2 regions of the Vitreimonas silvestris genome follow, and region 1 is predicted to be linked to the other one. Evidence: riboswitches for the same ligand, from Rfam matches in the RefSeq annotation. Region 1 holds a riboswitch; the other holds the start of a gene.
What was found. Region 1 has a riboswitch for cobalamin ahead of DSM104635_RS00320 (ABC transporter substrate-binding protein). Riboswitches for the same ligand answer to the same signal wherever they lie in the genome.
Positions count from the first base shown of each region.

Region 2: linked by a shared signal. The riboswitch ahead of DSM104635_RS09085 (TonB-dependent receptor domain-containing protein) and the one ahead of DSM104635_RS00320 (ABC transporter substrate-binding protein) in region 1 are both predicted to bind cobalamin.

Region 1 is NZ_CP047045.1:51,353-63,326, reverse strand. Features, by position in the region: gene DSM104635_RS00335 (long-chain-acyl-CoA synthetase) at 1-673, shown strand, start outside; gene DSM104635_RS00330 (ABC transporter ATP-binding protein) at 670-1,437, opposite strand; gene DSM104635_RS00325 (FecCD family ABC transporter permease) at 1,434-2,396, opposite strand; gene DSM104635_RS00320 (ABC transporter substrate-binding protein) at 2,393-3,199, opposite strand; cobalamin riboswitch at 3,228-3,408, opposite strand; gene DSM104635_RS00315 (M61 family metallopeptidase) at 3,556-5,484, shown strand; gene arsC (arsenate reductase (glutaredoxin)) at 5,593-5,949, opposite strand; gene bla (class A beta-lactamase) at 5,949-6,860, opposite strand; gene DSM104635_RS00300 (AAC(3)-I family aminoglycoside N-acetyltransferase) at 6,864-7,325, opposite strand; gene DSM104635_RS00295 (elongation factor P) at 7,335-8,048, opposite strand; gene epmA (EF-P lysine aminoacylase EpmA) at 8,047-8,970, shown strand; gene DSM104635_RS00285 (hypothetical protein) at 8,967-9,695, opposite strand; gene DSM104635_RS00280 (GNAT family N-acetyltransferase) at 9,846-10,337, shown strand; gene DSM104635_RS00275 (lysine-2,3-aminomutase-like protein) at 10,340-11,389, shown strand; gene DSM104635_RS00270 (MFS transporter) at 11,386-11,974, opposite strand, start outside.
Region 2 is NZ_CP047045.1:1,795,861-1,807,834, reverse strand. Features, by position in the region: gene rplV (50S ribosomal protein L22) at 1-367, opposite strand, end outside; gene rpsS (30S ribosomal protein S19) at 369-647, opposite strand; gene rplB (50S ribosomal protein L2) at 652-1,488, opposite strand; gene DSM104635_RS09120 (50S ribosomal protein L23) at 1,488-1,784, opposite strand; gene rplD (50S ribosomal protein L4) at 1,781-2,485, opposite strand; partial or broken gene rplC (50S ribosomal protein L3) at 2,503-3,300, opposite strand; gene rpsJ (30S ribosomal protein S10) at 3,305-3,619, opposite strand; gene DSM104635_RS09100 (GIN domain-containing protein) at 4,024-5,061, opposite strand; gene DSM104635_RS09095 (alpha/beta hydrolase family protein) at 5,519-7,459, opposite strand; gene tuf (elongation factor Tu) at 7,652-8,842, opposite strand; cobalamin riboswitch at 8,985-9,190, shown strand; gene DSM104635_RS09085 (TonB-dependent receptor domain-containing protein) at 9,338-11,203, shown strand; gene DSM104635_RS09080 (dodecin family protein) at 11,271-11,471, shown strand; tRNA gene DSM104635_RS09075 (tRNA-Gly) at 11,571-11,644, opposite strand; tRNA gene DSM104635_RS09070 (tRNA-Tyr) at 11,678-11,763, opposite strand; gene DSM104635_RS09065 (TrmH family RNA methyltransferase) at 11,954-11,974, shown strand, end outside.

The sequences.
Region 1 (11,974 bases):
GGTGAAGTTCGACGTTGAAGCGGAGGCGCCCGTGCGTGGGCCGGACGGCCTTTGCCTGCTGACCGATGTGGGCGAACCAGGCGAAGCGATTGGTCTGATCAAGGACGACGCCCGTCACAATTATAGCGGCTACGCCGACAAGGCCGCTTCAGAACGCAAGGTCTTGCGCGACGTGTTCGAACTTGGCGATGCCTGGTTCCGCACGGGCGATCTGATGCGCCAGGACGCGGAGGGCTATTTCTATTTTGTCGACCGCATCGGCGACACGTTCCGCTGGAAGGGCGAGAACGTTTCCACCACAGAGGTGGCCGAAGTGATCGCGCGCTATCCCGGCGTTGACGAAGCGAACGTCTACGGTGTGAAAATCGATCGCATCGACGGCCGCGCCGGCATGGCGGCGATCACGCCCGGCGCGGAGTTCAAGCTTGACGGCTTGCGCGACTTCCTGATGCGCGAGCTGCCGAACTATGCGCGACCGCTCTTCATTCGCATGACGCCAGCGATCGAAACGACCGGCACGTTCAAGTATCGCAAGGTCGATCTGGTGCGCGACGGCTTCGATCCGGCTAAGATCGAGCAGGAACTCTATTTCGATTGCCCGGAAACGCACACCTATATCCGCGTGACGCCGGAGGTATACGCGAAGATTCAGAGCGGCGGCTTCAAGCTTTAGTCGAACACGGCGACCAATGTGTCGCCGATTTGCTCCAACCTGCCCTTGCGCGCGTAAGCTGCTTCGAGCGATTGCGGCGTCAGCGCCTCGCGCGGCGCGCCCGTGCTGATGACGCGGCCTTCACGCAAAAGAACGACTTGATGCGCAATGCGCGCAGCGAGCGCCACGTCGTGGGTGGAGAAAAGAACGGCGCCGCTGCTTGCGGCGTGTCGCGTGAGAATATCGGCGACGCTCAGCGCTTGCGCCGGATCGAGTCCGGCAGTCGGCTCGTCTAACACCAAGAGCGGCGCGTGCTGGGCGAGCGCGCGGGCAAGATGTGCGCGCGCCTTCTCGCCGCCGCTGATCTCGTCCATGCGGCGCGCGCGCAGCGGCGTCAGCGCGCACGCCTCGAGCGCGGCATCGACGGCGGCTTGATCCGGCGGCGACAAGCGATCGGGCGCGGCGCCGTGCGCGAAACGACCGAGGGCTACGAGGTGTTCGACATTGATAGGCCAGATCGACTGCGGGCGCTGTGGCAAATACGCGGCGCGCAAGGCGCGCGCGCGCGCCGACAACAGCATCGGATCGTCGCCCATCAGCTGCGCTGCGCCGAACTCGATCGGCGCGAGACCGAGTGCGGCGCGCATCAATGTCGTTTTGCCGGCGCCATTTGGGCCGAGCAGCGCAACGATTTGTACACGTTCGATAGCGAGTGAGATTTCCTCGACGACCAGACGGCCGCCGAGAAATACACTGACGCCTACGAGTTCTATCAACGCGCTCATGCATCGCCTCCCCGCGAAGCGAGGCGCGCCGCGATCAACGCAAACACCGGCCCGCCGATCAGGGCTGCGGCGACGCCGAGTTTGAGTTCGGTATCCGTCGGCAACAATCGCACCGCGACGTCAGCGCACACGAGCATGGCGCCGCCGGCCAGCGCGCTCGGCAACAGCAAACGCGCTGGGTCGTGGCCCGCGAGCGCGCGCACCAGATGCGGCGCGGCAATGCCAACAAAGCCAATCACGCCAGCGACAGCCGTCGCGCCACCCGTACAAGCGGCGGCGCCGAGCACGACGAGCGTGCGCGTGCGCGTGAGATTTGCGCCGATCGCGGCGGCGGCTTCTTCGCCGAGCGTGAGTGCTTGCAAGCCGCGCGCGGCAGCGAAAATGAACGCTGCGCCGACGACGAGAAATCCGGCAACCAACGCGACGTGTTCGAGCGAACGGCCTTCCACGGAGCCGAGCGTCCAATTCACCAGGTCGGCCAACGCGCCGGGGTTAGGCGCCAGATTGAGCGCGAGCGCGATTAGCCCGCCGGCGAAACTGGAGAGGCCGACGCCGATCAGCACCAAGCTCGCCGGCCCGCGCGCGGCCCAGCCGAGGGTAGTCACCAGCATTGCGGCCAGAAGCGCGAACAGCAGCGCGAGCAGCGGAGCGAACGCGGCGAAGCCGAAGGCGAAAGCGATCACAGCGCCGAGCGCGGCAAACCCAGAAAGCCCGAGCACGCCGGAATCCGCGAGCGGGTTGCGCAACAAACCCTGCAGCGCCGCGCCCGAGAGACCGAGTGCTGCGCCAACGAGCCAGGCGGTCAGCGAGCGCGGAAAGCGAATCTCCCAGACGATGACGCGGGAGGTTTCGTCGGTAGCAAGGATGCTAGTGGCGACAGGGCCGAGCGCGAGGCCGGCAGCGAGTGCGACGGCGCCGATCAACGCCAACACGAACGACGCGCGGAGCGATGCGTTCATGGCGCGCGCAACGCAGCGGCGATGGTTTCGGCGGCGTCGATGGCGTACCAGGCTTGGCATGAAATCGCTGCGGTCGGCAGCTGGACCGTGCGCGCTTCACGCAGTGCGCGGCGCAACGCTGGATGATGCGATGGCGACCATGCGTTCACCTGCTCGCGGCCGCTGTTGAAGAAGCCGAGCGCGATGAGCGCGGGCGGTGTTTCCACCAGGCGTTCAAGCGGCATCACCGCCCAGCTCGCATCGGTGCGCAGATTGCGCCCGCCAGCGGCGGTGATGATCGCGTCCATCATCGTGCCCGAGCCTGCGACTGCGCCGCCCGCGGAGAGGTACATAACGGCGCTACGCTGATGCGGCGCCGAATCCGCGAGGCGCGATAAACGCGAGTCTAGATCGCGGGCGATAGCCTCTCCCCGATCGGCGTGGCCGAGCGAGCGCGCCGCGTCGCGCAGATCCGCGCTCGCCGTCACGAAGTCCGGCGTGTCGCCGACTTGCAGCACCGGCACGCCAAAGCGGCCGTAGACCGCCTCCGCATCCCACGGCCCGCCCCAATTGCGGACGACGAGATCGGGACGCAGCGCCAGCACCTCTTCTAGCGTTCCGCGTGTTTGGCGGATGCCGCGCGCGCGATCGCGAAAATAGGAATCGTCGCGCAGCGAGCCGCGTGAGAGCGCGGCGATCTGGTTGCGGTCGGCGAGCGCGAGCACGAATTGGTCGGCGCAATAGTCCAGCGACACGATACGGCGCGGTTCAGCGTGCGCCGGGAGCGCGCATGCAAGCGCCATCGCACAGATCAACCACCGCAACGCGTGCCTCCAACGGCCACGATCCCGGACCCAGGCGTCTCCGTCGGCAGGTCTTCTGGCTCACGGGTCGATGCGCCGAACCGCCTTCCCGGATCGCTCCAGTGGCGCTTGGTTCGATGCTCGCCGCTTACAGCTGCGGGCGCAGCCGCGGATTTGCACCGCGTTCCCTTAACCGACGCGAGCGGCTTACCGGCAATATCCGCACGAAGCAATTGCATGGAACCAAGACGATCCGCCGCCGATGTTGCGCCATTCATCGCAAACCAGCGCTCGATGCCTCGCCGCTTAGGGTTGTGGCATTGACCTGAGCGACGCCGCTCGCTGTTATTGGCCGACCAAGTGTTCGGGGATTGATCATGACCAGCATAATGCGCGGCGCGGCGATGGCCACCGCTTTGTTTGGCGCGGGTTTCATCCCGGCTTCGGCGCAGAATTTTGCACCACTGCCGCCGCCGGTCGCAACGCCGCAGGACGTCGCCTACCCGGGCGTGATCACACTTGAGGTGGACGCGACGGACACGCTGCGCGGCATTTGGACAGCGCGTGAGGTGATCCCGGTGCAGCCGGGGCCAATGACGCTGCTCTATGCCGAGTGGATTCCAGGCAAGCATTCGCCGCGCGGGCCGATCAATCTGTTCGCCGGCCTTGAGTTTCGCGCCAACGGCGAGCTGCTGCCGTGGCGGCGCGATCCGGTGAATGTGTTCGCGTTCCATCTCGACATCCCGGCTGGCGTCACCGAGATCGAGGCGCGGCATCAGTTCGTGTCACCGACGGCGACCGCGCAAGGCCGCATCGTCTCGACGCGCGAGATGTTCAACCTGAACTGGGAAACGCTACTACTCTATCCGTCGGGCCACTATGCGCGACAGATTCGTTTCCGCCCCAGCATCACGCTGCCGGAGGACTGGCAATTCGCGGTGGCGCTTGATGGCGCGGAAACGCAGGGCGCGGTGACGCGCTTTGCCGAAGTCGATCTCGAAACGCTGGTGGATTCTCCGATGTTCGCGGGCCGATACTTCCGCCGCATCGATCTCGATCCCGGCGCGCGACTGCCGGTTTATCTGAACGTCGTCGCCGACGAGGCGCGCCTCCTCGAAGCCAGCGAGGAGCAAATTCGAGCGCATAGTAATCTGGTGCGCCAAGCCTATCGCCTGTTCGGCTCGCAACACTACGATCACTACGATTTCCTATTCTCGTTGAGTGACCGCATGGGTGGCGTCGGCATCGAGCACCACCGTTCGAGCGAGAATGGTGTTGATCCGGGATACTTCACCGACTGGGATAGCTCAGCGTCAGAGCGCGGATTGTTGCCGCACGAAATGGTGCATTCATGGAACGGCAAATTCCGCCGTCCCGCCGACATGTGGACGCCGAACTACGAGGTGCCACAGCAGGGCAGCCTGCTCTGGGTCTATGAAGGCATGACGCAATATTGGGGCACAATCCTCACGGCGCGCTCGGGCCTTTGGACGCGCGAGCAAGCGCTCGACTCGCTCGCGCTGACGGCGGCGACGTATCAGAACATGTCAGGCCGGGAATGGCGCTCGGTTGCCGATACCACGATGGATCCGGTGCTATCCGCGCGGCGGCCCTCGCCGTGGCGGAGCTGGCAGCGCAACGAAGACTATTATTCCGAAGGCCTGCTGATCTGGCTCGACGCTGACACGCTGATCCGCGAAGGCACCGGCAACCGCCGTTCGCTCGACGACTTCTCCCGCGCCTTCTTCGGTGTGCGCAACGGAGAATGGCAAGTTCCAGAGACTTACACGTTCGATGACATCGTTGCCGGATTGAACGCGGTCTATCGCCACGATTGGGCGACGTTCCTGCGCACGCGGATCGAAGGTATCAACACAGAGCCGCCGCTCGATGGCATTACGCGCGGCGGCTATCGCCTCGTCTACACCGAAGAGCGCAGCGACTATCAGCGCGACTCTGAATCGCTCAACAAGAACGCAAGCTTTGCTTATTCGATCGGTCTGAGCTTCGGCGACGGCGGCAACGTCAGCGCTGTGCAGTGGGACAGCCCAGCCTTCAACCAGGGCATCACGATCGGCACGCAAGTCGTGGCGGTGAATGATGTGGCCTACAGCGCCGATGTGCTGCGACGCTCGATCACAGCGGCGAAGGATAGCGCCGAGCCGATCCACTTGTTGGTGAAGAACGGCGATCAGTACCGGACCGTTGAGCTCGATTACCACGGCGGCCTGCGTTACGCGCATCTGGAGCGCGTGAGCGGGACGACGGATCGGCTCCGGGCGATCCTGGCGCCGCGTTCGCGCTAATATGGACCGCCGGCGCCCTCGCCGGCTTCTTCGTCAACACGAACGCTAGCGCTTGGTCGTTCGTGCGAATGCCGGCGAGGGCGCCGGCGGTCCATATTGAGGCGATGATCAGAGCAGCTCTTTCACCATTTCCTTCGGCCGGCAGAGCCGTGTGCCCTTGGGCGCCGTCACGAACGGTCGCTCGACCAGCGCGGGATGCGCGATCATTGCGTCGAGGATTTTTGCGCTGCTGATTTTCGGATCGAGCAGACCGAGCTCTTCGGCTTCCTTGGATTTGGCGCGCAGCGCGCGGCGCGGCGTGACGCCCGCAGCGGCGAACAGATCCTTGAGCTGTTGTTTGGTCCAGCCGGTTTTCAGATACTCGATGATCGTGGGTTTAACGCCCGCTTCCTCGATCATGGCGAGGACGTTGCACGACGTCGTGCATTTCGGGTTGTGGTAGATGATGAAACCACGCTTCGCCATTAGGCCCACTCTCCCGCAATGATGCGCGCGATCTCGGCGTGCGCGGCGTTGCGCGCATCGAGCTCGACCATGCTTTCGCTCAAATAACTCGTGATGATGATCGGAGCGCGGCCAGGCGGCCAGGCGATGGCAACATCGTTGGTGGCGTTGTGCTCGGCGGTGGAGGTGCCGGTTTTGTCGCCAACGCGCCAGCCCGCGGGCAGGCCCGCGCGCAAACGGCTCAGGCCGGTGGTGGACGTCTCCATCCAGCCGGTGAGTTTCTCGCGTGAGGCGGCGTTGAGCACGCCGTCTTCGAGCAGAAAGCGCTTCAGCGTGCGCGCCATCGCATCGGGCGTCGTCGTGTCGCGCGGGTCGCCGGGCAGGTTTTCGTTGAGCGCAAGCTCGGTGCGATCGAGACGCGTAACGCCATCGCCGTTGGCGCGGAGGAACCGCGTGAAACCCTCTGGCCCGAATTGCAACTCGAGCAGCAGATTGGCGGCGGGATTGTCGCTGGTGATAACGGCGGCCGCGCACAATTCTTCCACTGTCATCCAACCGCGCTCGAGATGCTGGCTGGTGACCGGCGCGTGCGAGAGCATGTCGGATTGGTTGTAGCATACGATCTCATTGAGCTGGGGACCGCCGGCACGTTGGGCGGTGTGCAGCACGGCCGCCGTCAACGCCCACTTGAAGGTGGAGCACATGGCGAACGCCTCATTGCGGCGATGGCCGAGCCATGCATCCGTGCCGGTGTTCCACGCGGCCACGCCGACACGGCCGCCAATGCGCGCTTCGATCGCTGCAAAGCGCTGATCGTCCGGCGGTGGGACGTAGCTCTCGCGCGGATCGGCAGGCGCCATTGGGGCGCAGGCTGCGAGCGCGGCGCCGCCGACAAGCGTGGCGCGGCGTGTGAGTTCAACGCTTCGTTGCATCGCCTACTCCGCCGGATCGATATCGAAGTGCATGACGTCCTCGCGGCGGCCGAGCTTGGTGTAAAGCGCGATGGCGGGGTCGTCGCCGTAATCGGCCTGCACATAGATCACCCAAGCGCCGCGACGAGAAGCGATCTCGCCCAGGTGCTTGATCAACGCAGCCGCGACGCCCTGACGGCGATGCGTTTCCGCAACCGCGAGATCGTAAATGTAGATCTCCCTCCGCGCCTGCTCGAACTTGTCGAGTTCGTAAGCGACGAGGCCACCGATCACGGCGTCATCCGCGAGCGCAACTAGCGGAATGATGTGATCCTTGCGCAGCAGAGACTCGAGATAGTCGTCACTCGGCGGCGCGCCAGCGTAGGCTTCGGCGTCATCGAACGCTTTGCCGAACATGGCGTTCAGCGCGCGGAAAAGCGCGGTGTCGGCTGGCTCAAGCCTGCGGATGGTGAAGCCGTCCGCCATGGCGCGCGATCAATCCTTCGCGCGCTCGACGTAGGAATTGTCCTCGGTCGAAATCACAACGCGCGTGCCAGGGCCGATGTGCGGCGGCACCATAGTCTTGATGCCGTTGTCGAGCATCGCCGGCTTGTAGGACGAGGACGCGGTTTGGCCCTTCACCACGGGCTCGGTGGTTTCGATTGTCGCGGTGATACGCGGCGGCAGTTCGATGGAGAGCGCCTGGCCTTCGTACATGGTGAGATCGACCACCATTTCCGGCTGCAGGTACGCCGCGGAATCGCCGACCATGTCGCGCGAGAGATGCACTTGCTCGTAGCTTTGGGGATTCATGAAGACGAGACCGGCATCGCCATCGTCAAAGAGGAAAGTGTGTTTGACCTGTTCGACGAACGCCTTTTCCAGTCCGTCGGAGGTCTTGTGCACGGCGGTGGTTTTCACGCCGTCGACGATGCGCCGCATAATGATCGTGGTGGTCGGCGTGCCCTTGCCGGGGCGGAAGGTTTCGTGGCTCATGACGACGTAAAGCTTGCCGTCCTCGTGCTCGAGCACGTTGCCTTTGCGGACGTCGCTGGCGATGACTTTGACCACGTAACCCTCACTTGCCGCCGCCCAATACGTTTTTGGCCGGCGGGCCTCATAATCAGTCGAAAGGACCGGAATTGGGGGCTTCTCTAGCCAGATTTGCCGTTGCGGCCAAGCCTCAGCCCTGTAGCGGGGCAGCGTCATGACGCCCTCCCCCTGGTGGGACAAAGCCCGCCACGCCGACAGAAAGCCGTTCCTGGACGCGCGCGCCGCGATTTTGCGCGCGGTGCGGGACTGGTTCGCGGGGCAGGGTTTCACGGAGGTGGAGCCGGCGATGCTGGTCGCCTCGCCCGGTGCTGAGACGCATATCGAAGCGTTCGAGGTTGATGGCCGCTACCTCCACACCAGCCCCGAATTCGCGATGAAGAGGCTGCTGGCCGCCGGCGAGACGCGCATTTTCTATCTCGGCAAGACGTGGCGGCGCGGTGAGACGGGGCCGTTGCATGCGCCAGAGTTCACCATGCTGGAATGGTATCGCGCCGGCGCGCCGTACGAAGCGATCATGGACGATTGCGTTGAAGTCGCGCGCGTGGCGGCGCGGGCGGCCAATGCAGCGATGCTCCGATGGCGTGACAAAAGCTGCGATCCATTCACGGCGGCGGAGCGCATCACGGTGCGTCAGGCATTTGCCGAGCTTTCGCCGATCGAACTGCCGTCGGATGGCGATGCGTTCTCGGCGGCGATCGTGAAGCATGTCGAGCCGAATCTTGGAGACGGCGCGCTGACGTTGCTGACGGAATACCCAATCGCCGAAGCGGCTTTAGCGCGGCCCTGCCCGCACGACGCGAGCGTGGCCGAGCGGTTCGAGCTTTATGCGTGCGGCGTGGAGCTGGCGAATGGGTTTGGCGAGCTAACTGATCCGGTGGAACAGCGCAGGCGGCTGGTTGCGGCGATGGAGGAAAAGCAGAAGCGCTATGGCAAACGCTGGCCGATCGATGAAGAATTCCTAGCAGCGTTAGCGCATATGCCGCCGTCAAGTGGCGTGGCGCTGGGATTTGACCGGCTTGTGATGCTAGCGACAGGGGCGCGTCACATCAACGACGTGCTCTGGACCCCGCAGGGCTAACGCGGACACGCGCCTCGCTCTACGACTTCGAAACGCAACGCGCTTATCGCCCTTTCATCAGGCAGCAAAGGGGCCGCGTAGTAGTCGCCGTCGACAAGAAAGAGCTTCTGGCATCCGCTGCGCGGACCAATCTCCAAGCAGAGCTGATCGTCCTGGATTCGATAGCGCCCACGAAGGTCTGGCGCCGAACCTCTCCAACGCCCATCGCAGCTGAAAGTCTGGTTGCTCGCCAGGCCACTCCTGGGCGTGAAGAATGTCGACCCGCGCACGAGGGCGCGAAGTTCAGCGTTGCTGAGGTTGTCGCGTTCGCGCACATCAATACCCGTCGCGTCCAGCGATGGTCCGCCGGCGGGATCGGGGGCGCAATATGCCTGCCGCCGCGCGAGATACTCGATCTCGCCCCTTTCGGGGTCGTCGAGAAAAACGCGATCACCTTCGCGGCGAATGAAGCGACGGCAAACATTGCGATCACTGCGACGCGATTCCTCGATGCAGATGGTGTCGCCATCGATGCGGTATGTGCCGATTTGGCCGCCGCGTCCGCCGTCTCGTCTCCAATCATCCCCGCATGAAAACAACTCACCTGTTGCGGCGTCATGCGGCGGCGGGCCATCATATGCGTAACTCAGTCGATAGCCCTCGATGGCGGCGCGAACGCGCTCGTCCGGCGGCAGCGATTGATCATCGGCGAAAGCGGCGTCCGAAGGCGGAAGACGCACGGACATTTCAACGTTTGCGTCGTCCGAAATCCTCTGCTCCGCCACATCCCGGTCACATGCGGCGAGGGCGAGCGATAGGACCATTGCGCGATGGAGGCGACGGCTCATGCAGTGTTTGTCTGGCGGAAACCGCCCGATCCGTCTAGGCAACAGCCCGTGATCCGCGACGCAGCCCCCAGCGACTATCCCGCCATTCGCGCCGTTATTAGCCATGCGTTCGGCCAGACCGAAGAAGCGAACCTGGTCGAGAAATTGCGCGCCGATGGCGACGTGTTGGTGGAGCTTGTTGCGGCGAGCGATATCGCGATCCAAGGCCACATCTTCTATTCGCCGCTCGCGATCGAAGGACCGGACTACACGATCAAGGCCGCGGCGTTGGCGCCGGTTTCGGTGCTGAAAGCATTTCAGAAAAGCGGGATCGGCAGCGCATTGATCCGCGCCGGCAACGCGCGCTGCGCCGAGCTAGGCTTGGACGCGATCGTGGTGCTTGGGCACGAGGCTTATTATCCGAAGTTTGGGTTCTCGGCGTCGCTGGCCGAATCATTGGAAGCTCCGTTCTCAGGTCCGCACTTCATGGCGCTGGAGCTGAAACCCGGCGCGCTGAAGCAAGGCGGCAAGCTGCGTTACGCGAAAGCGTTTGGGTTGTAGTTATGAGTGCTGACGCAAACAGGTTGGAGCGCGCGCCTCCCGGCGCGCATGCGGGCCAGAGGCCCGCGCTCCAACCTGCCGACGTTTTAGCTGACGTCGCGAGCCGCTATGCGGTGGCGATCACGCCGGCGATGGAGGCGCTGATCGATCCAACCAATCCAGGCGATCCGATTGCGGCGCAGTTTCGCCCCGACGCGCGCGAGCTGGAGATTGCGCCGGACGAGCTGAGCGACCCGATTGGCGACGATGCGCATACGCCGGTAAAAGGCGTGGTGCATCGGTATCGTGATCGCTGCCTACTAAAGCTGGTGCATGTTTGCCCGGTCTATTGCCGCTTCTGCTTCCGGCGCGAAATGGTGGGTCCTGAGGGCGATGGCACCCTCAATGGCGCCGAGCTGGATGCGGCGCTCGCCTACATCGCCGCGCACGATGAGATCTGGGAAGTGATCCTGACCGGCGGCGATCCGTTCTTGCTCTCGGCGCGGCGCGTGCGGGAGATCACCGAGCGGCTGGCGGCGATTCCGCACGTCAAGATTATCCGCTGGCATACGCGCGTGCCGGCGGTCGATCCGCTGCGAGTCACGCCGGATCTGGTCGAGGCGCTGCGACTGGATGGCGCGACGACCTATGTTGTTCTGCACACCAATCACGCGCGCGAGCTGACTGAGCACGCTAGCGCCGCCATTGCACGAATCGTCGACGGCGGCGTGCCGATGCTGTCGCAGACCGTGCTGCTGAAGGGCGTCAACGATGACGCCGATTCACTTGAAGCGCTGATGCGGCGCTTAGTCGAGCTTCGGGTGAAGCCGTACTACCTGCATCACTTGGACAAGGCGCCTGGCACGTCGCACTTCCGCTGCACCATCGCGGAGGGCCAACAATTGGCGCAAGCGCTGCACGAACGCGCGTCAGGTTTGGCGCAACCGAACTACATCCTCGATATCCCCGGCGGCCACGGCAAGGCGCCGCTGGCTGCGCCGAGCTTGCGTGAAACGGATAAGGGCTACGAAGTCCGCGATCGCAACGGCGTTTGGCGCGACTACGAAGACTAAGGCGTCCGGCCGAACGCTTCCTTGGCCGGCTCAGTCAGCGCCACAAACAACGCCGCCAAGATCAGCAACGCCGCCGCCGCGAACGGTGCTCCTGAACCCCACACATCGAAGATCGCGCCGGCGCCAAGCGGACCGGCGACACGGCCAAGCGCCGACGCCGATTGCGATAAGCCCATCACCGCGCCACGTTCGGTCTCCGCAGCTTGCGCGGCGATCAGTGCGTTGAGCGCGGGCGTTGCGAGACCAAGGCCGATGACTAGAGCGGTGAGCGATGCGGCCATAGTGGCGGGCTCGTGCGAGACGGAGAGCCCGCCCAAGCCGGCGGCGAAGAGCACCAGGCCGATCAGCAGCGTCATGCGTTCGCCGATGGCGCGTGACGCCGCGCCCGCGCCGCCGCCCTGCAGCAACACAGCGCCAAAGCCGAGCGCGGCCAACGTCCAGCCCACCTCACGCGGGCCCCAGGAGAGTTCGATATCGGCCCAGAGGCCGAACGTCGTTTCCATCAGCGCTTGCGCGGCGATCATCAGAAACATCACGCCCACGAAGCGCGTCAGCGCCGGGCGCGACATCAGCATGGCGACGCGG
Region 2 (11,974 bases), 1.7 Mb from region 1:
TCGTATCGCGCAGCACGATCGTGATTTGGGAGAAGAGCTTTTCGATGCGAACGCCACGGCCGCGGGCGCGGGCGTGCATGCGCTTCATGGTGATGTTCTTGCCGACGTGCGCTTGCGTAACCACCAGGCCATCAACGTCGAGGCCATGATTGTTTTCAGCGTTGTCGATTGCCGAGTTCAGGCACTTCAGCACGTCCTTGGCGATGCGCTTCTGGCTGAAGCGCAGCTCGTTGACGGCCTTTTCAGCCGACAAGCCACGGATCGATTGCGCGACCAGATTCAGCTTTTGCGGGCTGATACGGAGCGTGCGCAACACGGCGCGCGCTTCGTTCGTCGCCTGCTTCGGAGGAGATTTAGGCTTGCTCATCTCACTTCCTCTTGGCCTTCTTGTCGGCGCCGTGGCCGAAATAGTTACGCGTCGGCGCGAACTCGCCGAGCTTGTGGCCGACCATGTCCTCGCTCACGAGCACCGGCGTGAATTGCTTGCCGTTGTGAACTTGGAACGTGAGGCCGACGAATTGCGGCATGATGGTGGAGCGGCGCGACCATGTCTTGATGGTCTCGCGACGGCTGCTGCCCGAAGCCTTCTCGGCTTTCGAGAGCAGATAACCGTCGACGAACGGGCCTTTCCAAACAGAACGCGGCATTCGGTTAGCTCACTTTCTTCGAGTGACGACGACGGATGATCAACCGATCCGACGGCTTGGTTTTGCGGGTCTTCGGACCGCGCGTTTTCTTGCCCCATGGCGTGACCGGGTGACGGCCGCCGGAGGTCTTGCCTTCACCACCACCGTGGGGGTGATCGACCGGGTTCATGGCGACGCCGCGCACGCTGGGCTTGCGGCCCAACCAGATGCCGCGGCCAGCCTTGCCCCAGACTTCGTTCATGTTGTCGGGGTTCGACACGGCGCCGATCGTGGCCATGCAAACGTCTTGGACCATGCGCACTTCGCCCGAGGCCATGCGGAGTTGGGCGTAGCCCGTGTCGCGGCCGACGACTTGCGCGTAGGTGCCGGCCGAACGCGCCATCTGGGCGCCTTTCAGCGGCTTCAGTTCGATGTTGTGCACGATGGTGCCGACCGGGATCGACTTCAGCGGCATCGCATTGCCCGGCTTCACGTCGACTTTTTCGTTGGCGATGATGGTGTCGCCAGCCTTCAAGCGTTGCGGCGCGATGATGTAGCTCATCTCGCCGTCAGAGTACTTGATCAGCGCGATGAACGCCGTGCGGTTCGGATCGTACTCGAGACGCTCGACCGTCGCTTCAACGCCCCACTTACGGCGCTTGAAGTCGATCTTGCGGTACGTCTTCTTGTGGCCGCCGGCGTGACGGAACGCGGTGACGCGGCCAGCATTGTTGCGGCCGCCTGATTTGGTCAGGCCTTCGGTCAGCGCCTTCACCGGCTTGCCTTTGTGCAGCTCGGCGCGATCGACGATCACGAGCTGACGGCGACCCGGCGAGGTCGGGCGGAATTGCTTAAGCGCCATTACGAGAGCCCCGTGGTCACGTCGATGGAGTAACCGTCGAGCAGCGTGACGACCGCGTTCTTGTGGTCAGAGCGCTTGCCCGCCGTGCCGCGGAAGTTCTTGGTCTTGCCTTTGCGGACGATGGTGTTCACCGCGCCGACCTTGACCTTGAACAAAGCTTCAACGGCTTCCTTGATGTCTTTCTTCGTCGCGTTCAGCGGCACGCGGAAGACGACCTTGTTCTGCTCGGAGAGCAGCGTGGCCTTTTCCGTGATCACCGGCGCGAGAATGGTGTCGTAGTGTTTGATCGCGGTCATGCCGCGGCTCCTTGCTCAGCGGCTTTCTTCTTCGCCGGGGCGCGCTTCTTCGGCGCGGCATCGGCTTTGCCGGTCTTGTCCTTGAAGCGTTCGTGGATGGCGTCGACAGCCTCCTGCGTCAGCACCAGCTTGCGGGCGCGCAGGATGTCGTAAACGTTGAGACCAGCGTTCGGCAGTACGTCGACGTACGGGATGTTGCGGGCGGCGCGGGCGACGCCTGCATCAACCGAAGCGCCTGCGATGAAGAGCGCCGTTTCCAGCTTCAGATTGCCGAGCGACTTGCGGAGGGCTGCAGTCTTGCCGTCCTTCACCGTGAGCGCGTCGATCACGACGATGTCGCCAGCGTTGGCCTTGGCCGAGAGCGCGTGACGCAGTGCGAGCGCGCGGAATTTCTTGGTCAGGTCGTGCGAGTAATCGCGCGGCAGACGGTTGTGAGCGTGACCACCGCCGCGGAAGATCGGGGCGTTGGCAGCGCCGTGACGCGCCTGGCCCGTACCCTTTTGCTTGTAGAGCTTGGAGTGCGAAACGGAGACTTCGCCGCGGCTTTGGGTTTTGTGCGTGCCGGCGCGTCGCTTGGCGAGTTGGTACTTCACCATGCGATGCAAAATGTCGGCGCGGATTTCCTTGATGCCGAAGATGGCGTCGTCGAGATCGACGGAGCCAGCCTTCTTGGCGTCGAGGGTTTGAACGTCGAGTTTCATCGGAGCCCTCACTCAGCCGCTTGCGCTTGGATCAGACCCGCCGGCTTCGGCGCGTCCTTTGGCAGCGCAGCCTTGGCGGCGTCGCGCACTTCAACCCAGCCATTGTCGGCGCCGGGCACCGAGCCCTTCACAAACAAAAGCCCGCGCTTTGCATCGACGCGGACGATTTGCAGATTCTGCGTGCTGACGCGTTCGTCGCCGAGATGGCCGGCCATCTTCTTACCTTTGAAGACCTTGCCCGGATCTTGGCGCTGACCGGTCGAACCGTGCGAACGGTGCGAGACCGAGACGCCGTGCGTGGCGCGCAGGCCGCCGAAGTTCCAGCGCTTCATGGCCCCGGCGAAGCCCTTGCCGATCGAGACGCCTGCGACATCGACCTTTTGGCCGACAACAAAATGGTCGGCGCTGATTTCGGCGCCGACCGGCAGGAGGTTGTCTTCGCTGACGCGGAATTCGCGGATGATCGCCTTCGGCTCAATCTTGGCGCGCGCGAATTGGCCACGGATCGCCTGGCTCTTGTTCTTTGCTTTGGTGGCGCCGGCGGCGAGCTGTACGGCGTTATAGCCATCGCCCTTCGCTTCGCGCGCGGCGGGGGTGCGCTTCTCGTTCTTGCGCGACTTCTTCGGCTTCAGCGCAACCGCTTCGCCCGAAGCGTTTTTGTACTCTTCGGCGTTTACGGTGCGACGGCCAACGACTTGGCAGCCGGCGAGATCGAGAACGGTGCACGGGGTATGCGCGCCGTCTTCGCCGAAGACGCGCATCATGCCGACCTTGCGCGCGATGACGCCGGTGCGACGGGAGGGTTCTTTAGCCATCGGATCAGCCCAGAACTTGGATTTGCACATCGACGCCGGCCGACAGATCGAGCTTCATCAGCGCGTCGACGGTTTGCGGCGTCGGTTGAACGATATCGAGCACGCGCTTGAACGTACGGATTTCAAATTGCTCGCGGCTCTTCTTGTCGACGTGCGGCGAGCGGTTGACGGTGAACTTCTCAATACGCGTCGGCAGCGGCACGGGACCGATCACGGTCGCGCCAGTGCGCTTTGCCGTCGACACGATCTCCTTTGCGGAGAGATCGAGCGTGCGGTGATCAAAGGCTTTCAGCCTGATCCGGATATTTTGCTGCATCATCGCCAAACTTCCCGATCTCAATTCCCTAGCGCCGCGACTTGCATCGCCGGACGCAGAACACGGCGGCGAGCTCATTTGAGCTGCCGACGAGAAAAACGCCGCCCGAACCGGACGGCGCTCAAAAGACGTTGGGATCGCAAAAAACGCTGCGAAGCAGGGCATTCGGCCCTGATTTGGATCGCCACTCGTGGGGATCGCTGCCGCGTTAGCTGCGAACCGCGTCTAAGCCAGAGCTTACAGCCGGTTCGAAGGGGCGTGTCCTACAGAGGCGTTAGACCCCCGTCAAGGCTCGTTTCGCCCATCGCAGCGACGCTTTTGCATGGGCGTCATCCTTGCCGCGATAGGCTCTTGGCGCCGTGGTTTTTATACGCGCGGAACCTCATGTCCCGCGCGTACGACCACCTTCAAGGTGTCGGCGCGGCCGGTGCGGCCGGCGGCGCGGGCGGTGCGCTTCTGGCGCTGCCGGTAACCGTGACGCTGCCGGGGCCGGCGATGTCCTGCTGCAGGCTGCCGGTGACGGCTTGGACCGTGACCGAGCCCGGGCCGGCGATATCGACGTCGAGGTCGCCTACCGTGCCCGCCACGTCGATGTCGCCCACGCCCATGATGGACACGTTCATGGTTGCGATGTTGGCGGCGATCTCCAGGTCGCCCGAGCCGGCCATGTCGATCTCGGCGGTCCCGATCGAGCCACCGTTAATGCGAATCTCGCTGGCGCCGGCGGCGTCGGTAGAGAGATCGCCAGTCAGGGAGGCGATGGTCACGGTGGCGGCGCCCGAGATATCGAGGTCCGCGCCGGCGGAGATCGCGCCCAAGGTAATATCGCCTGCACCGGCCACATCGGCGCTCACGTGGCGCGCAGCGCCAGCCGTGACTTCGCCAGCGCCGGCGATATCCAGGTCGAGATCACCGGTGACATCGCCGATACGGGCCGTGCCGCAACCGCTGAAATCAAGGGAAACGCTCTCGGCGGCGCCGATCTCGGTGTTGCCGGCGCCGCTGCGATCCACATCGAGCGCGCGCGGGGTGCGGATGGTGATGCGGGGGAGCTGGTTTTGGGCCACGTCGCCGTAGCCGCGCAACGAGAGGCTGTCGCCGTCGCAGCCATGAATGCGGCCGCGCAATTGGCCGTCAATGATGAGGTTCTCGCCCTCGACGCCGACCGTGGGCATCGGGGCCAGACCGGCGGAATTGTCGATCTCGACTGAGAAATCGGTCCGGTCCTCGGGGATTATGGTGACGTTCGCGGCGGCTGAGCGAATATCCAAATACGTGCCGGCAAAGGTCTGCGCCGCCATTGTGCCAGGCGCGAGCTCGACGACCGGCGAGATGCCGCGCCCATCGGCATCCATGTGAAAGTCGAAATTCGAGCGGCCAAACATGGCCCAGAGGCCCATGAGAATAGCGATCGTCACCGCCGTGATAAAGACAAACCGTTCCATCCACGTCTCCCTCGCGCCGCTGAAACGGCGTCCATTCCCCTGAAGGATGCACGCGCGACGGCGGCCGGATGCAGACTACCGCTAGAACGTAAAAGGCCGCCTCGAAAGGCGGCCTTTTCTAAACTTTTGACGCTTGATCAGCAGATCCAGCACGGACCCGGGCCGATCGAGCTCACGGCCATAACCAGCAGAGAAGCCAACACGAAAAATTTCATACCCGTCTCCCTCACAAAACACGACGCCCTGGGGTTTGGCTCACCCCTTATTTGCGCCACGATGGGAACTCTAGCGCATGGTTAATGAAATGGAAATGGTCAGCGAAGGCCTAGGCCAAAAGTTGGTCTACGGGCTGTTGTGAGGAACTCGCGTGTGCACTGCGGCAAAGAAAAAGCTCCCTGATCTTGCAATCCGGGAGCTTTGACTTGGCGCTAGTCTTCGGACCGCAATAACTGCGACCTCAGTTCGGCGGATTGTGCCGCTCCAGGAATGCCAGCGCGGCGCTCATGGTCTGCATGCGGGTCGCTTCTCGGGAGAGCCAGTGGTCCTCTTCGCGGAGGGTCACGAGTTCGACGGGCTTGCCGGCGCTGCGCAGCGCCCGCTCCATCCCCGCGCTGTGAGAGAACGGCACGACGGTGTCGTCGCGACCATGGATGAGCAAGACCGGCGCACTGGCGTTCCCTGCGTGGCGGACCGGCGAGATCTCGTTCAGCAGCGGATCGTTGAGGTTCGAGAAGCCGATGTAGCGTTGCCAATAGAGATATCTGTCGGACTCGCTTGAATTACGCCGGACGATCCAATCCATAAAATCGCGGACGTCAGCGACCGGCGCGATGGCGACCGAGCAGCGATAGACGCCGCTTTGTAGCGTGACACCTGCGAGCGCAGCGTAACCACCATAGCTTGCGCCCATGATGCACACACGGGACGCGTCAATCATGCCCCGACCGGCGAGATAGGTGACGCCGTCCGAAAGATCGGTCTGCATCTTGCGGCCCCATTCGCCGTACGCCGCTTCAACAAACGCGTTGCCGAAGCCCTCGGAGCCGCGGAAGTTCGGTTGCAACACGGCGTAACCACGTGACGCCAACGACTGCGCAATCCAATCGAAGCCCGCGATGTCGCGCGATTGCGGACCACCGTGCGGCATCACAACAAGCGGAAGGTTGGTCGGATCGCGGCCCGGCGGCAGCGTGAGATAGGCTTGAATCTCCAAGCCGTCCGCCGCGCGGTAGGTGATCGAACGCACTTCCGCGATGTCAGCCGGCGTAAGATCGGGCCGCGTGCGCCCGATCTGGGTCATGCGACTGCTAGCGGCGTCATACATGATGTAGTTGCCGGGGTAGCCCGTGCCCTCGACGTAAACGATGACCCGGCTGAAATCAGGCGTGTTCGATTCAATAGAGATTTGGCGATTTGGAAACACGGCGCGGATTCGCTCCCAAGCGGCCGCGCGATTTGAATCGGTAAAATTGTAGCGCGTGTAGACACCGTTCTCGGCGTAGCCGACCATGCGCTGACTCTCGTTATATAACACCGCGACGTCATTCGGCGGCAAAATCGGCTCTCCGAACTGCCCGGTCTGCATCGAGAGCGGCGTTGGGCGATAGACTTGGTTGGTGCTGTCCCAAAGGTCGACGATCAGCGACTGACCGTCCGCTGTTAGCCCTCCCAGATAGGGGCTTTCGAGCGTATCGCGCACGCGATGCACAACGCGCATCGAACCGCCAACGCGGGCTTCAAGCGACCATTCGCGAGTGTCATAGTCGAAGTTCTGCCGCGCAAGCAGCGTGCCGTCCGGCTGAACCAGGAAGTTGTGCGCGCTTTTCGAACCCATTTGGTGCTGGTGGGTTTCGCCATCGTCGAGATCGACGCGGATCAGATCAAGACGCCAGTCGCCGCGCGTCTGCGGCTCATCGTGTATCGCTTCCACGTACATCACCGGGTCGCCATCGTGCGTGCCATAAGAGGGCCAACCTGCCAGCACTGTCGCGTAGGTGGTCGAACCGCCGGCCCGCTGCATAAGCTGAACGGCTTGCCCGGTGCGAATATCCAAGCTGACCGCCTGATATAGTTCACCGACGAACGTCACGTAGGGAATGGCGGTCGTGCTGGAGACGATGATGACGACGTGATTGGGGCTGCCCCATTCAACGTCGCGAATCTTGGCGTCGCCAAGGTCAAGCACGGCGAGCGCGGCGCCATCGCTCAATTGCTGGACCATCACGCGAAGCTGACCATCGCGCGAAGTGACGTAAGCGACGTTTTGCCCGTTGTCCGAGAGCCGGACGTTCGACATTGCCGGCAGACGGCTGTAGGCCTCTATCGGCGCAGCTGACGCGGTGATGCACACGCCGAGCGCCATAATCCCGGCCAGAGCGGCCAGAACGCGGTTTCTCATGACTTCCCCCGTTCTCACGCCGGAGCAGCTTCCGGCGACCGCACACGCGGCCTGGAACTATGGGGCACAATTAACACCACGCATTGCACGCGCCAAGGCGCGCACGCACGACGGACAGCTGCTGCGCTGCAACGAAAAAGCCCCGGAGCGAACTCCGGGGCTTCTGGGATGTCAGTTTGTGACGCTGAAGGCCTAGTCGACGATCTTGGCCACGACGCCCGAGCCGACCGTGCGGCCGCCTTCGCGGATGGCGAAGCGGAGGCCTTGGTCCATGGCGATCGGGTTGATGAGCTCAACCGAGATCTTCACGTTGTCGCCCGGCATGACCATTTCGACGCCTTCCGGCAGCTGAACGATGCCGGTCACATCAGTGGTGCGGAAATAGAATTGCGGACGATAGTTGGTGAAGAACGGGGTGTGACGGCCGCCTTCTTCCTTCGTCAGAACGTAGATCTCCGCTTCGAACTTCTTGTGCGGCGTGATCGAGCCCGGCTTGGCCAGAACCTGGCCGCGCTCGACGCCTTCACGATCGATGCCGCGCAGCAAGGCGCCTATGTTGTCGCCGGCTTGGCCCTGGTCGAGCAGCTTGCGGAACATTTCAACGCCCGTGCAGACCGACTTCACGGTCGGACGGATGCCGATGATCTCGATTTCCTCGCCGACCTTCACGATGCCCTTTTCGACGCGGCCCGTGACGACCGTGCCGCGGCCCGAGATCGAGAACACGTCTTCAACCGGCATCAAGAACGGCAGGTCGAGCGGACGCGCCGGCTGCGGGATGTAGGTGTCGACAGCGGTCATGAGGTTCATGATCGAGTCTTCGCCGATTGGCGCGTCACGGCCTTCAACGGCGGCCAGAGCCGAGCCCTTCACGATCGGAATGTCGTCGCCCGGGAAGTTGTAAGACGTCAGCAGCTCGCGGACTTCCATTTCGACGAGGTCCAGCAGTTCCTGGTCGTCGACCATGTCGACCTTGTTCATGAACACGACCAGCGCCGGCACGCCGACCTGACGGGCGAGCAGGATGTGCTCGCGCGTTTGCGGCATCGGGCCGTCGGCGGCGGATACGACGAGGATGGCGCCATCCATCTGAGCGGCGCCGGTGATCATGTTCTTCACGTAGTCGGCGTGGCCGGGGCAATCGACGTGGGCGTAGTGGCGCGCCTTGGTCTCGTACTCGACGTGCGCCGTGTTGATCGTGATGCCGCGGGCCTTCTCTTCTGGCGCGGCGTCGATGTCGGCGTAGGACATGGCCTTTGCGCCGCCGGTCTTGGCCAGCACCATAGTAATGGCCGCTGTGAGCGTGGTTTTGCCGTGATCGACGTGGCCGATCGTGCCGATGTTGCAGTGCGGCTTGTTCCGCTCAAACTTTTCCTTGGCCATTGTGAGGTCCTGTCTCTCCGGCGTCCAAAAATGCTAGTGCGACGCTTCGGCCCGGCCGAAGCGCGCGTAAGGTGCGGGTCTTTAGCCGTCGCGCCGCTCACGTCAAGCCCTGGCGCACCTTGGCGGGCCGATCCGGCGCGGCTAAACGTCTTAGCGCGACGGTCGTCCGATGAGGACGCGAAATGGGAACGCGGTGCGGGGATCACAACCCCAAATCCGCGGCTGTGCCCGCAACTGTAAGCGGCGAGCTGATCCGCCATCACGCCACTGGGTCCGAAGGACCTGGGAAGGCGGCGGAAACGCGATCGAGCCGTGAGCCAGGAGACCTGCCGTCGCACGTCGCTCGTTCGCCCGGCCGGGATTCAGCCGTCGAACCGGATGTCTCCGCAGCAGCGACGCGGGCGGCCCCGCGCAAAGAATTCGTTCTTTGGGCCCCGCTTGTCGCTGCTTGGCGTGTCCTTGGGGACGAGACGCGCCGCTTAGGGGGATGATCCCATGCGTAACATACTCAAGGCCGCGCTATTTGCGGCCACAGCCTTCATCACGTCGCCCGCATTTGCGCAGGAGACAGACATCGTCGTCACCGCGACGCGTGAACCAACCGAGGCGTCACGTCTCCCCGCCCGCATTGAAGTCGTCGATCGCGCCGACATTGAAGCACGCGGACTTGTCACTCTGGTTGACGCGCTCGGCGCTCAGGCGGTGCAAAGTGGCGGCGCAGGCCAGCAGACCTCTGTGTTTTTGCGCGGCACAAACTCGAAGCATGTGCTGGCGCTGTTCGACGGCATCCGTCTGAACGACGCTTCGAGCCCGTCATCCGCGTACGATTTCGGTCAGGACGCACTCGGCGCGCTTGAGCGCGTCGAAGTGCTGCGTGGCCCTGCATCGGCAATCTACGGATCTGACGCGGTCGGTGGCGTGGTGAACATGATTACGCGTCGCGGCGGCGAGACGCCGTTCGAACCGTTCTTGGAAGCCGAAATCGGTTCGTTCGGAACCTTCCGCACTTTGTTGGGCGCGGCGGGCGGCGGCAGCGCCACGTCTTACGGCGTAAGCGTCGAGTTCTATGACACCGAGGGCTTCGACAATGTGCCCGAGCGCTTCCCGCTCAGCACAGGCGACAAAGACGGATCAACACTTTCGACGTTTACCGGTACGGCCCGCCACGAAGCTGGAAACTGGGGTTTCGATGTGTTGGCGCGGTATCGGGAGTCTGTATCTGAATACGACACGCTGGGCGGCGGCCCCGGCTTCGACCAGCGCGCCGATGATCCGGATCTCGGCAACGAACAGGAGCAGACGGTCTGGCGGCTGGGCGGCGACTACACCCTCAGTGACGCATTCAATGTGCGACTGTCTGGCGGTGAGGTTTCACTCGATCGCGCAGAGCGGGACGGCGGCTTGCAGACATTCTCTGCGGCGTTTGATCGGCAATTCGCTGACTTGACGGCGCACTATGACCTCACTGGCGGATCGCTCAACGGCGGGCTGTCATTCGAGAACAACACCATCGACAACGTCTCGCAATTCAATGACCCGCTCACAACTGACGAAGATCAAAGCGCCGCGTTCGTGATCGGACAGTTCGACATCGGTGAGCGCGTGGTGGCCACTGGCTCGGTGCGCGTCGATGACTACGAGGCGTTCGGCGCCCAGGCGACGTATTCGCTGGGCGCCGTCGCCACCTTCGATGCGTTCCGCTTGTTTGCTTCCTTCGGCGCCGGGTTCAAGGCGCCTTCTTTGAGCGAGCGCTATGAGACAGGCTTCTTCAACATCGGCAATCCCGATCTTGCACCGGAGGAATCCGAATCGTGGGAGATCGGCTGGGACTTCGATGTCTCGGAGGCGATCAGCACCGGCGCGTCTTATTATCAAACGCGCATCGACAACATGATCAATTATAGCTTTGGCGATCTGCAGAATATCAACATCGATGAAGCTGAGATCGACGGCGCCGAATTCTATGTCGACGTCGATGTGTTGCCTTGGGCCAACGTTCGAGTGGATTACGCCTGGACCGACGCACAGGATGGCGCAACGGGCGTGCAATTGTCGCGGCGCCCCGAGCATGGCGCGAAGCTTGAGACAACCTTCCGTCCTGCTGATCGTCTGAGCGTCGCCGTGAATTGGCGCTATGTCGGCGCGCGTAATGACACCGTCTACACGCCTACAGGTGTGTTCGCGGGCACAGCCGAGGTCGATTCCTACAGCGTCGGCGGCGGCAATGTGACGTTTGACCTAGACGACCACGCGGAACTTTTCGTGCGCGTCGATAACATCACGGATGAAGACTACGAACCCGTGGAAGCTTACGCCGGCGCGCCGCGCAGCGGCTTCATCGGTGTGCGCGCGCGGTTCTAACAGCGGCGGCGCTTGCATGCGCCTGCGGCAGGCCTAGCGTCCTCTTGTTGCAAAACAGGAGGACGCCATGGCTGTCGCCAAAGTGATCGAAGTCACCGCCGGTTCCGCGAAGGGTCTCGAAGACGCCATCGAGCAAGGCATGGCGAAAGCGTCGGACTCACTCGAGAACATCGAAGGCGCCTGGGTGCAGGACATCAAAGTCACCGCCAAGAACGGCAAGATCAGCGAATGGCGCGTGAATATGAAAGTGACGTTCGTGCTGAACTGAGCTGGATTGGCCTGCCATCCGAAGCTCGCGGGTGGGACGCGCAGTCCTCCTACGCCCAGCTTCGGAGGACATCCTACGCGCGCTATCGCGAGCGTAGGATGGAGCGGGTAGAGGGAATCGAACCCTCGTCTTCAGCTTGGAAGGCTGCGGCTCTACCATTGAGCTATACCCGCAACCGCTCTTGGTAGTGTCGTCGCTAGCACGGCTGGTGGAAGGGGCTGGATTCGAACCAGCGTACGCTCTCGCGGGCAGATTTACAGTCTGCTGCCATTAACCACTCGGCCACCCTTCCGGCCATGCTTCCGCGACCGGCAAAGCCTCTATAAGCAGAGCCCTCGTTTCGCGGAGCGCGTCCTATACCTAAGCCCCCACCCCCACTCAAGTCTGGCCGTGCACGGCCTATCAATCCGCTGCCGCGCCGCGAGTTTGAGGAAGAAACCGGCGGGCCGTCCTGGATTTGGGGCGTCCACGCGGCGCTTGCCGTGCTGGCCAACCCTGTTCGG